Candidatus Kuenenia stuttgartiensis: one gene and its partner. The protein of the gene in region 1 interacts with the protein of each later gene in a pairwise test. Links are inferred from orthologs where the notes say so. Each region holds a gene or a part of one and is shown on either strand. Other genes may lie near its edges.

Region 1 (4,300 bases):
GGTTTGCTGAAAAATTGGAGGCTATGCAGCAAAATACCTTTGATAGCGACGTTCAACGGAACCTGCTTGTGCATGATGATGAAAACAATGCATTAATCAGAATATGGAAATATAGTAATAAAACGCAAAAAATGGATTCTGTGTTTATCCTTTCGCGGGATGAAAATGGAAAGAAAAGATTCACCCTTAATGCAAAGAAAGCGGAATGGATTGGAAATAACACGTGGGTATTAAGCAAGATATTAAAACATGTTTATGACGAACGGGGGAGATGGGTGGCTCCGGTTCATCGGTTGGATACGCTTGAGTTCGTATCCTCCGTAACTCCATTAGAACTTGGAAAGAAAAAATTAGATTCCAGTTTGTTAAGCCTTGAACAGTTAAATGAATTATGCGAAAAGGAACCCGATAATCCGAAGAATAAGGTATTGTTTCATTCAAGAATTGCCTATACGCTTACGCATATTGTGTTGCTTTTTTTGGGAATACCTCTTGTTGTTGGGTTTGAAAGAATGAGTAAAAACATTTTTTTGCGCGTAAGTTTGTGTATCCTTGCCTGTGGGGTGTTTTATGCGGTGTCTTTTATTTGTTCCAATCTTGGCAATACGGGAATGGTTCACCCCGTATTGGCGGCATGGATGCCCATTGTACTTTTTGGGTCTGTGGGAATATTCTTTTTTGATATGATGAATGCTTAATGCGATTAATAATTATGTACAGGCATTATTAGACGTATTCTATCCGCGGATTTGCCTCTATTGCAATAGGAATATAAATTACCATTGCGAGCAGTATATTTGCGGTACATGCAGGAAAAATATTCCATTTGTAAATGAGAGACATTGTATTCGGTGTGGGAGTGTTTTAGGGCAGTATTCCGTCGCGTCTGAGGTAAAAGGCTGTGCTTTTTGCCGGTCAGAGCATCTTTACCATGATTCATTAACGGCAATTGCATATTATGATGGTGCGATTAAAGCTTTAATACATAAATATAAATATGAAAGACAGCGTTTCTTATATAAGGCAATAGGGGACTTTCTGCGGAAAAACAAAAAACTTGGGGAACTTATGCGGGAAATAGATATTATTGTACCGGTACCCCTTTATTGGCGAAAGAAATTGCAGAGAGGCTTCAATCAATCAGAGCTTATAGCGCGTGAAATTCATCGGGCTTTTTTAACGCCTTTCTCCGTAAATAACCTTATCAGAATCAAAAACACTACTTCACAAACAAGATTATCTAAAAGCAAAAGATATTCAAATGTCCAAAAGGCGTTTTTTATTAAAAACCCGGCAATAATGAAGGGAAAAAGGGTATTATTGGTGGACGATGTTCTCACTACTGGCTTAACCATGCGTGAGTGCGCAAAAAAACTGAAAAAAACAGGGGCCAAATCCATACATTTGTTTGTTTTTGCAATTGCAGAGTATAAGAATTAGGTATTCTGCTTTAATTTCCTTGACGGAAAGTCTTATATCAGTAAAATGTAAAGGTTTTAAGTGAATATTTTTTATTTAAAGAAAGGAATTGTGCTTTGGATAATATAACAATAGTTGCCAGACATTTGGATATTACGGAAGCAATAAGAAATTATGCCTTGCAAAAAGCTGAAAAAATAAAAAAATTTTTCGAATGGATTTTGCATGTACAGGTAACGCTTGACATAGGGGGGGATAGCAGCCATCTTGTCGAAATGGTTGTCAATGTTTCAAGAGGACCCACGATTGTGGCAGAGGCGTCAAATACAGACATGTATCGTTCTATAGATATTGTTGTGGATAAAGTAGTTGCGCAATTGAAAAAACACAAGGGGAAAATAGAATCTAAAATTGTTCGTCAAAAGAAGCATTCTATTGGAGAAGTCGCAGAATCTGAAGGCAAACAAGAGGTATAGAGGTATAAAAGAATACTTATTGGGGGTGCAAGGGTAATGAAATTAACTGATTTTATTGTATCTGAGGCGATTATAACAGAAATACAGTCCGTTGAAAAAGAAGCAGTCATCAGGGAGATGGTATGTGCTCTTCGTGATGCGAAAAAAATCGATGCAAAAGATGTTGGAAGGATTATTGAAGCCCTTATGAAAAGGGAAGAATTAGGAAGTACGGGCATAGGCAAGGGAGTGGCCGTACCCCACACAAAGCATGAAAGTATAAAAAATGTTATAGGTTCTGTGGCCCGTTCTGCAAAAGGGGTCGATTTTAATGCATTGGACGGCGAACCAGTATTCCTGTTTTTTTTGCTGCTTTCCCCCACCGATTCCACCGGGTCACATCTCGCCGCTTTAGAGAAAATATCTACCGCAATCAGAGATGATGATTTCCGTCGCTTTATGCGTGAAGCAAAAGGCATTGAAGGGATGGTAGATACACTGAAGGAAGTAGACGGTATTCAGGTGTAATACTCAGCAGGGTGCTTTTATTCCTCAATACCCACGCTGGCATAACCGGAACCAAACAAGTACTAAATAAAAAATACGAGGCACGAGGCACGAAGCACGAAACAAATTCCAAAATACAAAATCCCAATGAACAAAACCGTAACACTTTAGTTTTTTGAAAAACCGGGTTTTTAAATAGTTGAAATTTAGAATTTGTTTAGAATTTCGTATTTAGCTTTCGGGTTTCACCATTAAACATTTTGCCAAAAAGCACGCACTGACGAATGGAAGTGTGCAAAGAAATTACTGATAAGCTATTATGGCGAACGGCTGTCGGACTAATTTTTTGCATGGCGACGGACAAGCTATCGCAAGAGTGAAAGAGCATTATTCTCCTGTTTTTCAAGCATTACCATTTATTTAGATACAGTATTTTATTGTAGTTTTGTAGAGAAGCGTATAATGGATTTTTTCTTTGTAAACTCCAAAATATCTGAACGGAAAGTGAAGATATGGAATTCAAATGGCCTGCACGCGCGGCCTGCAACCAAATTTTCCGAAATTGCCAATAAATATACTTCTGAGATACGCGTGGAAGCAAAGGGTAAAAATATTGATGGCAAAAGCATCATTGAGCTTTTAACGCTTGGTGCGGAAAATGGCACGGAGTTATTAATAAGTGCGAAAGGGGTGGATTGTGCAGAAGCGCTGGACGCTCTGGAAGAACTGGTGAATAGCAAGTTTGAAGAAGAATTTATGGAAATCCGAAAAGGCATAGCCGTTTCACCGGGGGTTGTGATCCGGCAGGCTTTTTTGTTTGAGAGCGAAGGCTTCCGGATACCACGCCACGTCATAAAAAATGAGGCAGTTGAAGATGAGGTTTGCAGACTCGAAAAAGCGATCGATGCCTCTAAAAAAGAAATAGAGGATTTGGAAAAGAAGGTTTCTGAGAATTTAGGTTCTGAAATAGGGTCCATTTTCGGCACTCACAGAATGGTTTTGCAGGATGCACGGTTGAAAGATGAAATTATAAAACGGATTCGGAAAACCAACTTTACGCCTGAATTTGCAGTTTCTCTCGCCTTGCGTGTATATATCAGGAAATTTCAGGATATTAAAGATTCATACCTGGCGGAAAGGGTAACAGATATCTTTGATGTTGAACGCCGTCTTTTAAGAAATTTGTTGGGTGAAAAGAGGGAAGAACTTAAAAATCTTGAGGAAGAAGTAGTTTTAGTGGCGCACGACCTTACCCCTTCCCAAACGGCCATGCTTGATCCTCAAAAAGTGAAGGGTTTTGCCACCGATGGCGGAGGACGTACTTCTCATACGGCAATCGTTGCGCGTGCATTGGGGATTCCTGCAGTGGTAGGGCTTGGCACTGTTACCTCGGATGTTTTTGGAGGTGATATCGTAATTGTAGACGGAAACCGGGGATTGGTAATTGTCAGGCCAGACGATGAGACGTTAGCAACGTACCAAAGTAAGGTAAAGAGTATCGATGTTTTTGAGAAAAAACTGGCGATAGAACTAAAAGACCAACCTTCCACCACGGCGGATGGAAGACATATTTCCATTTTCGGCAATATTGAATTTCCACGGGAAATAGGTGTAAATTTAAACTACGGTGCGGAAGGGATAGGCCTTTACAGAACGGAGTTTCTCTATTTGAATTCTCCAACGCCTCCGACAGAAGAGCAGCATTTGGAGGCATACACTACCGTTGTTCAGGAACTAAAGGGAAGACCTGTTATCATCAGAACGCTTGATTTAGGTGCAGATAAGCTGCCATACCTGGAACATAGAAAAGAGGGAAATCCTTTCCTTGGGTGTCGTTCTATACGTTATTGTTTTGAAAACCCTTCCATATTTAAAATACAGCTTAGAGCCTTGCTGAGAGCCTCTGCTCTGGGAGAGGT
Region 2 (4,322 bases), 640 kb from region 1 along the record:
AACAATAAAACAAATGCCCCCATTGTGTCTACGATAATAGAATCGTTAGGCGAGACGGGAGATTTAAGAGCGGTTGATACGTTGATTCAATTTCTAACGCACGAGAAGCCCGAAATAAGGGAGTGTACTGCGGCGTCTCTTGGGAAACTCGCCGATGTGCGCGCGGTGCCGTACTTAATTGCCGCCCTGAACGACGGGGAAGAACGTGTCCGGTGGTATGCGGCAGATAGTTTAGGGAAAATCGGCGACCCTGTATGTGTGGAACCCCTTATTAAGCGCCTGTCCGACAGTAGTGCCCGAGTAAGAGAGTCGGCGGTGACGGCTCTCGGCCAGATTGGAAATCTGCCGGCAATTGAGGCTTTGATAAAAGCGCTTCAGGATGTTGATAAACGGGTTGTGGAACAAGCGGCCGGGCGTTTGGTGAATATTGAAGACGCAACGTTTGATATTATGGAGTCCGTGGCGGCTAGTTTTTATAATATTGCAGATTATAAGCGGGCAGAAATCGTTCTTGGCAGAATAATGGCAAAATATGCAAAATTCCCGGAGTTACAGGATAAGGTCTTGCAAATCAGGATAAAACGGGCAAAAACATTATTTGCGTTAAAAGATTGGCAGAACGCACTCAATAATTATGAGGAAATTTTAAAACATAATTCCGTTGATGACACAATAAAAAAAGAATTTATTCAGTGCGCAAAAGAGCTGAAACAGTTTGACCGTGCGCTAAAATGGTTCACCGTGTGGCTTGAAGAGAATCCCCGGAATTGCCAATGGTGCTGGCAAGGTCGTTTGGACATTGCCACTGCCATGCTTGAACAGGGTAACTATGAAAAGGTAAAGGACCTTATCGCCCTGTTGAAGACGGAGGACCCTAATCTTGGCGGCGAAGAATTTTTACCCCATTTTCAGGCATTAAATGACAAAATTGAAATTGGCGTCGCCAATGCAAAATAGTAACGAAGTACGATTTACGAGGTACGACCTGAAATCCCAAATCGTAAGTTAATAAAAGAAGAAACCACAGATTACACAGACTTCGTCGTGAGCTCAGTCGAACGATTACACAGATTAAAAAAATCGTAAATCGTAAATAATTTTTAACAGGAGTTTGAAATATAAATGAAAATCCTTATCGTAGGAGCAGGTGCGGTAGGTTTTAATCTCGCAAAACAATTGTCTAAAGAGGGACACGATATCTCTGTTATAGACAAAGACCAAAACATGGTCGACCGTATTACGGAGAAAATGGATGTTTCTGCAGTGTTGGGAATGGCCACGTCTCCTTCAATCCTGGAAGAAGCCGGGATTAAGAATACCGACGTCGTATTGGCCGTAACAAACAGCGATGAGATAAATATCGTGACGTGTATACTTTCGTATAAATATAATGTAAAAACAAAGATTGCAAGAATAAGAAACCCGGAATTTTCGGAAAAAAAACCATTTGTACACCAAAACGGGTTTCATATCGACTACATAATAAACCCGGAAATGATAACAATTAATTCTATCATGAATATCATCGGCACTCCTGGCGCAAACTATGTGGCCGATTTTAAAGGAGGGGACGTTCTGCTGAGAGGGTTTAGCGTGCCTGCGGATGCCCCGATAGTCGGTAAAAAACTTGCCGATCTGGAAGAAATTGAATACACGGATTCTTTTCTTATCGTCGCTATCCAACGGAATGATGAAATGATTATTCCTACGGGAGAAACAGAAATTAAACCGAACGATAACATCTATGTGGTTATGGCAAAAGAGGCATTGCCATTCTTCCTTCCGATGGTGAACAGGCGGGCAGATGAAGTCGCAAAAGTCGTTATCTATGGCGTAAACCGGGCAAGCCTTAATTTGGCGAAGAAACTGGAAGATAGAAAAATCGGGGTTACCATTGTAGAACCACTCAAGGAAAAAACGGAAGAAGCGGCGTCAGTGCTGGACAGAACAATTATCCTGAAGGGCGATGCCCTGGATATTGATATCCTGAAGGAATCTTCTATTCACATGGCGGATTTTTTTGTGGCTGTTTCTGAAAACGAACAGAGCAACCTTCTCGCCGCATTGCTGGCAAAGAGGCTCGGAGCAAAAAAGGCCATTGTGCTCACGGAAGACCCCGCGTTTGTACCTATTATTAATTCTCTGGGTATTGACGTGGTAATAAACCCAAGGCTCATCACCGCAGGTTCCATCTTGCAGCATATCCGCAGGGGCGATACCCTTTCCGTGGTAAAGTTTCAGCAAAGCGAAGCCGAGGCCATGGAGTTGATAGCATCGGAACACTCAAAAATTTTAGGCAAGCCCCTGAAAGAGGTACACTTCCCAAAGGGTGCTATTATTGGCGCTATTTCACATAATGGAGTTATGAAACTGCCCACAGGCGATACCATAATAAATCCTGGGGAAAGCGTGATTGTTTTTGCACTTCCAAATGCCATCGAAAAAGTCCAAACCCTCTTTTCCAATGGAAAAGTCTGAACTCATTTCATCATCACTTAAACCTCATCGTCTATGAACATTTCGATAGTACTTCGTACGGTATCTAATCTTGCGTTAATGCTTTCCGCAATATTCTTAATCCCGCTGGGCGTTGCGTTGTTTTATAAAAACTACGACACCTTATGGGCCTTTATCCTGGCGATAGTTCTTTCCGGCATGTTGGGCGGACTTAATAAACTATTCTTCCGGAAAATTGAAGAAGAAATAGGCATCAGAGAAGGCATTGCCATTGTAACGTTTAGCTGGTTCATCTGTATATTCCTGGGAGCAGTTCCTTATTGGTATTCCGGGGTATGCACAACGTACACCGATGCGGTTTTTGAGACAACAAGCGGTTTTACCACAACAGGGTCTTCCCTTCTTACAAACGTGGAAATATTGCCGGAAAGCATACTTTTCTGGCGGACATTTACCAATTGGCTTGGCGGGATGGGTATTATTGTCGTTTTTGTAGCATTACTCCCCGCTATGGGCGTAAGCGGATACCCGCTCTTTACTGCAGAGGTAAGCGGCCCTACCGTAGGCAAACTGAAGCCCAGGATCGCGGCAACGGCAAAGGTGCTGTGGATTATCTATCTTGTTTTTACGGCAACAGTGACGCTATTGTACTTCCTGGGCGGCATGCCGTTTTTTGACGCCATTTGCCATTCCTTTGCCACGGTCTCAACGGGAGGGTTTTCCACAAAGAACACCAGTATTGCATATTTTGATAATCTTTATATAGAAATTGTAGCCGCCGTCTTTATGTTTATTTGTGGTTGTAATTTCGGGCTTTATTATCAGTGTTTTCAGTTAAATTTCAAAAAAATACTGAAAAATTCCGAACTGCGTTTTTTTGCCGGACTCAATCTGATAGCAATTGTCTTTGTTGCCGTGTTTTTATACCTCGGCCAGCCTGGCAGCTTTCATAATGAAGCCGGCAGTGAGTATCATCAGCATTTTGAATATTCCCTCAGACGTTCGTTCTTCCAGGTAGTTGCAATATGCACCGGAACGGGTTTCTCAACGGCAGATTTTGACGTATGGCCTGATATATGCCGGTTTCTGCTCGTATTGCTCATGTTTATCGGTGCGTGCGCAGGTTCAACCGGCGGCGGCATTAAAAGCGTGAGGATATTGATACTGCTCAAGTCCAGCATGCGGGAAATAGTACGTGTAATAAGGCCGCGCATGGTAAAACATGTAAAGATTAACGGCGAATCGGTGAGTGGGGAAATTATTACCGGCTGCTCGGTATTCTTCGTGGTGTACCTTGGATTTTTCGGGGTGTGTTCGCTGGCATTGATGGCGACAAATCTTGACATGGTGACCTCCTTTTCTGCCGTAAGCACCTGTATGTCCAATTGCGGTCCCGGACTTGCAAAAGTTGGCCCATCGCTTAATTTCAGCGAAATTTCTTATTTCTGTAAATGGATTTTAAGCTTTTGCATGCTCCTTGGCAGGCTGGAAATTTACAGCTTTCTCCTTATATTTTTACCGGTAACGTGGAAAAGGTAGAATTGTGTTGACTCATAAAATATGAAATGATATATATAGAAAACCAAAGCTGGAATAGCCGGAACCAAACAAGCAAGATATAAAAAATACGAAATCCGAAACACGAAATACGAAACAAATCCGAATAACAAAACATAAAATTCAAAACATACAACAATTATGAAGCACGAAATGCGAGATACAAAAGATGCATTTGTTTAGAATTTCAAATCATTTTGTCATTAGAATTTGTTTCGGATTTCACAATCATCGGGTTTCACTATTAAATGTCTTGCCAAAAAATACAAAGAAATTACCGATAAGGTACTACGGGGGCGATTAGCTCA

What was found. The genes of interacting proteins can lie anywhere in the genome.
Region 2: the proteins of KSMBR1_RS09445 (region 1) and trkA interact in binary tests that used the Escherichia coli proteins (3 or more experiments, as listed by UniProt). The link is inferred for Candidatus Kuenenia stuttgartiensis from one-to-one orthologs.

The regions. Positions count from the first base shown.
Region 1 is NZ_LT934425.1:2,060,678-2,064,977, forward strand. The notes cover bases 804-3,666. They hold KSMBR1_RS09445 (PTS sugar transporter subunit IIA), read left to right. Parts: upstream 804-1,931; coding sequence 1,932-2,402; downstream 2,403-3,666. Other genes in these bases: KSMBR1_RS09435 (ComF family protein), read left to right, coding at 804-1,440; hpf (ribosome hibernation-promoting factor, HPF/YfiA family), read left to right, coding at 1,536-1,895; ptsP (phosphoenolpyruvate--protein phosphotransferase), read left to right, coding at 2,844-3,666. Also shown: KSMBR1_RS09430 (LptF/LptG family permease), read left to right, coding at 1-698; more of KSMBR1_RS09435, read left to right, coding at 691-803; more of ptsP, read left to right, coding at 3,667-4,300. UniProt on the Escherichia coli protein: Seems to have a role in regulating nitrogen assimilation.
Region 2 is NZ_LT934425.1:1,416,715-1,421,036, reverse strand. What follows is about bases 416-3,300. They hold trkA (Trk system potassium transporter TrkA), read left to right. Parts: upstream 416-1,122; coding sequence 1,123-2,478; downstream 2,479-3,300. Other genes in these bases: KSMBR1_RS06480 (TrkH family potassium uptake protein), read left to right, coding at 2,512-3,300; KSMBR1_RS06490 (HEAT repeat domain-containing protein), read left to right, coding at 416-957. In the rest of the region: more of KSMBR1_RS06490, read left to right, coding at 1-415; more of KSMBR1_RS06480, read left to right, coding at 3,301-3,996. UniProt on the Escherichia coli protein: Part of the constitutive potassium transport systems TrkG and TrkH. May regulate the transport activity of TrkG and TrkH systems. Binds to NAD(+) and NADH.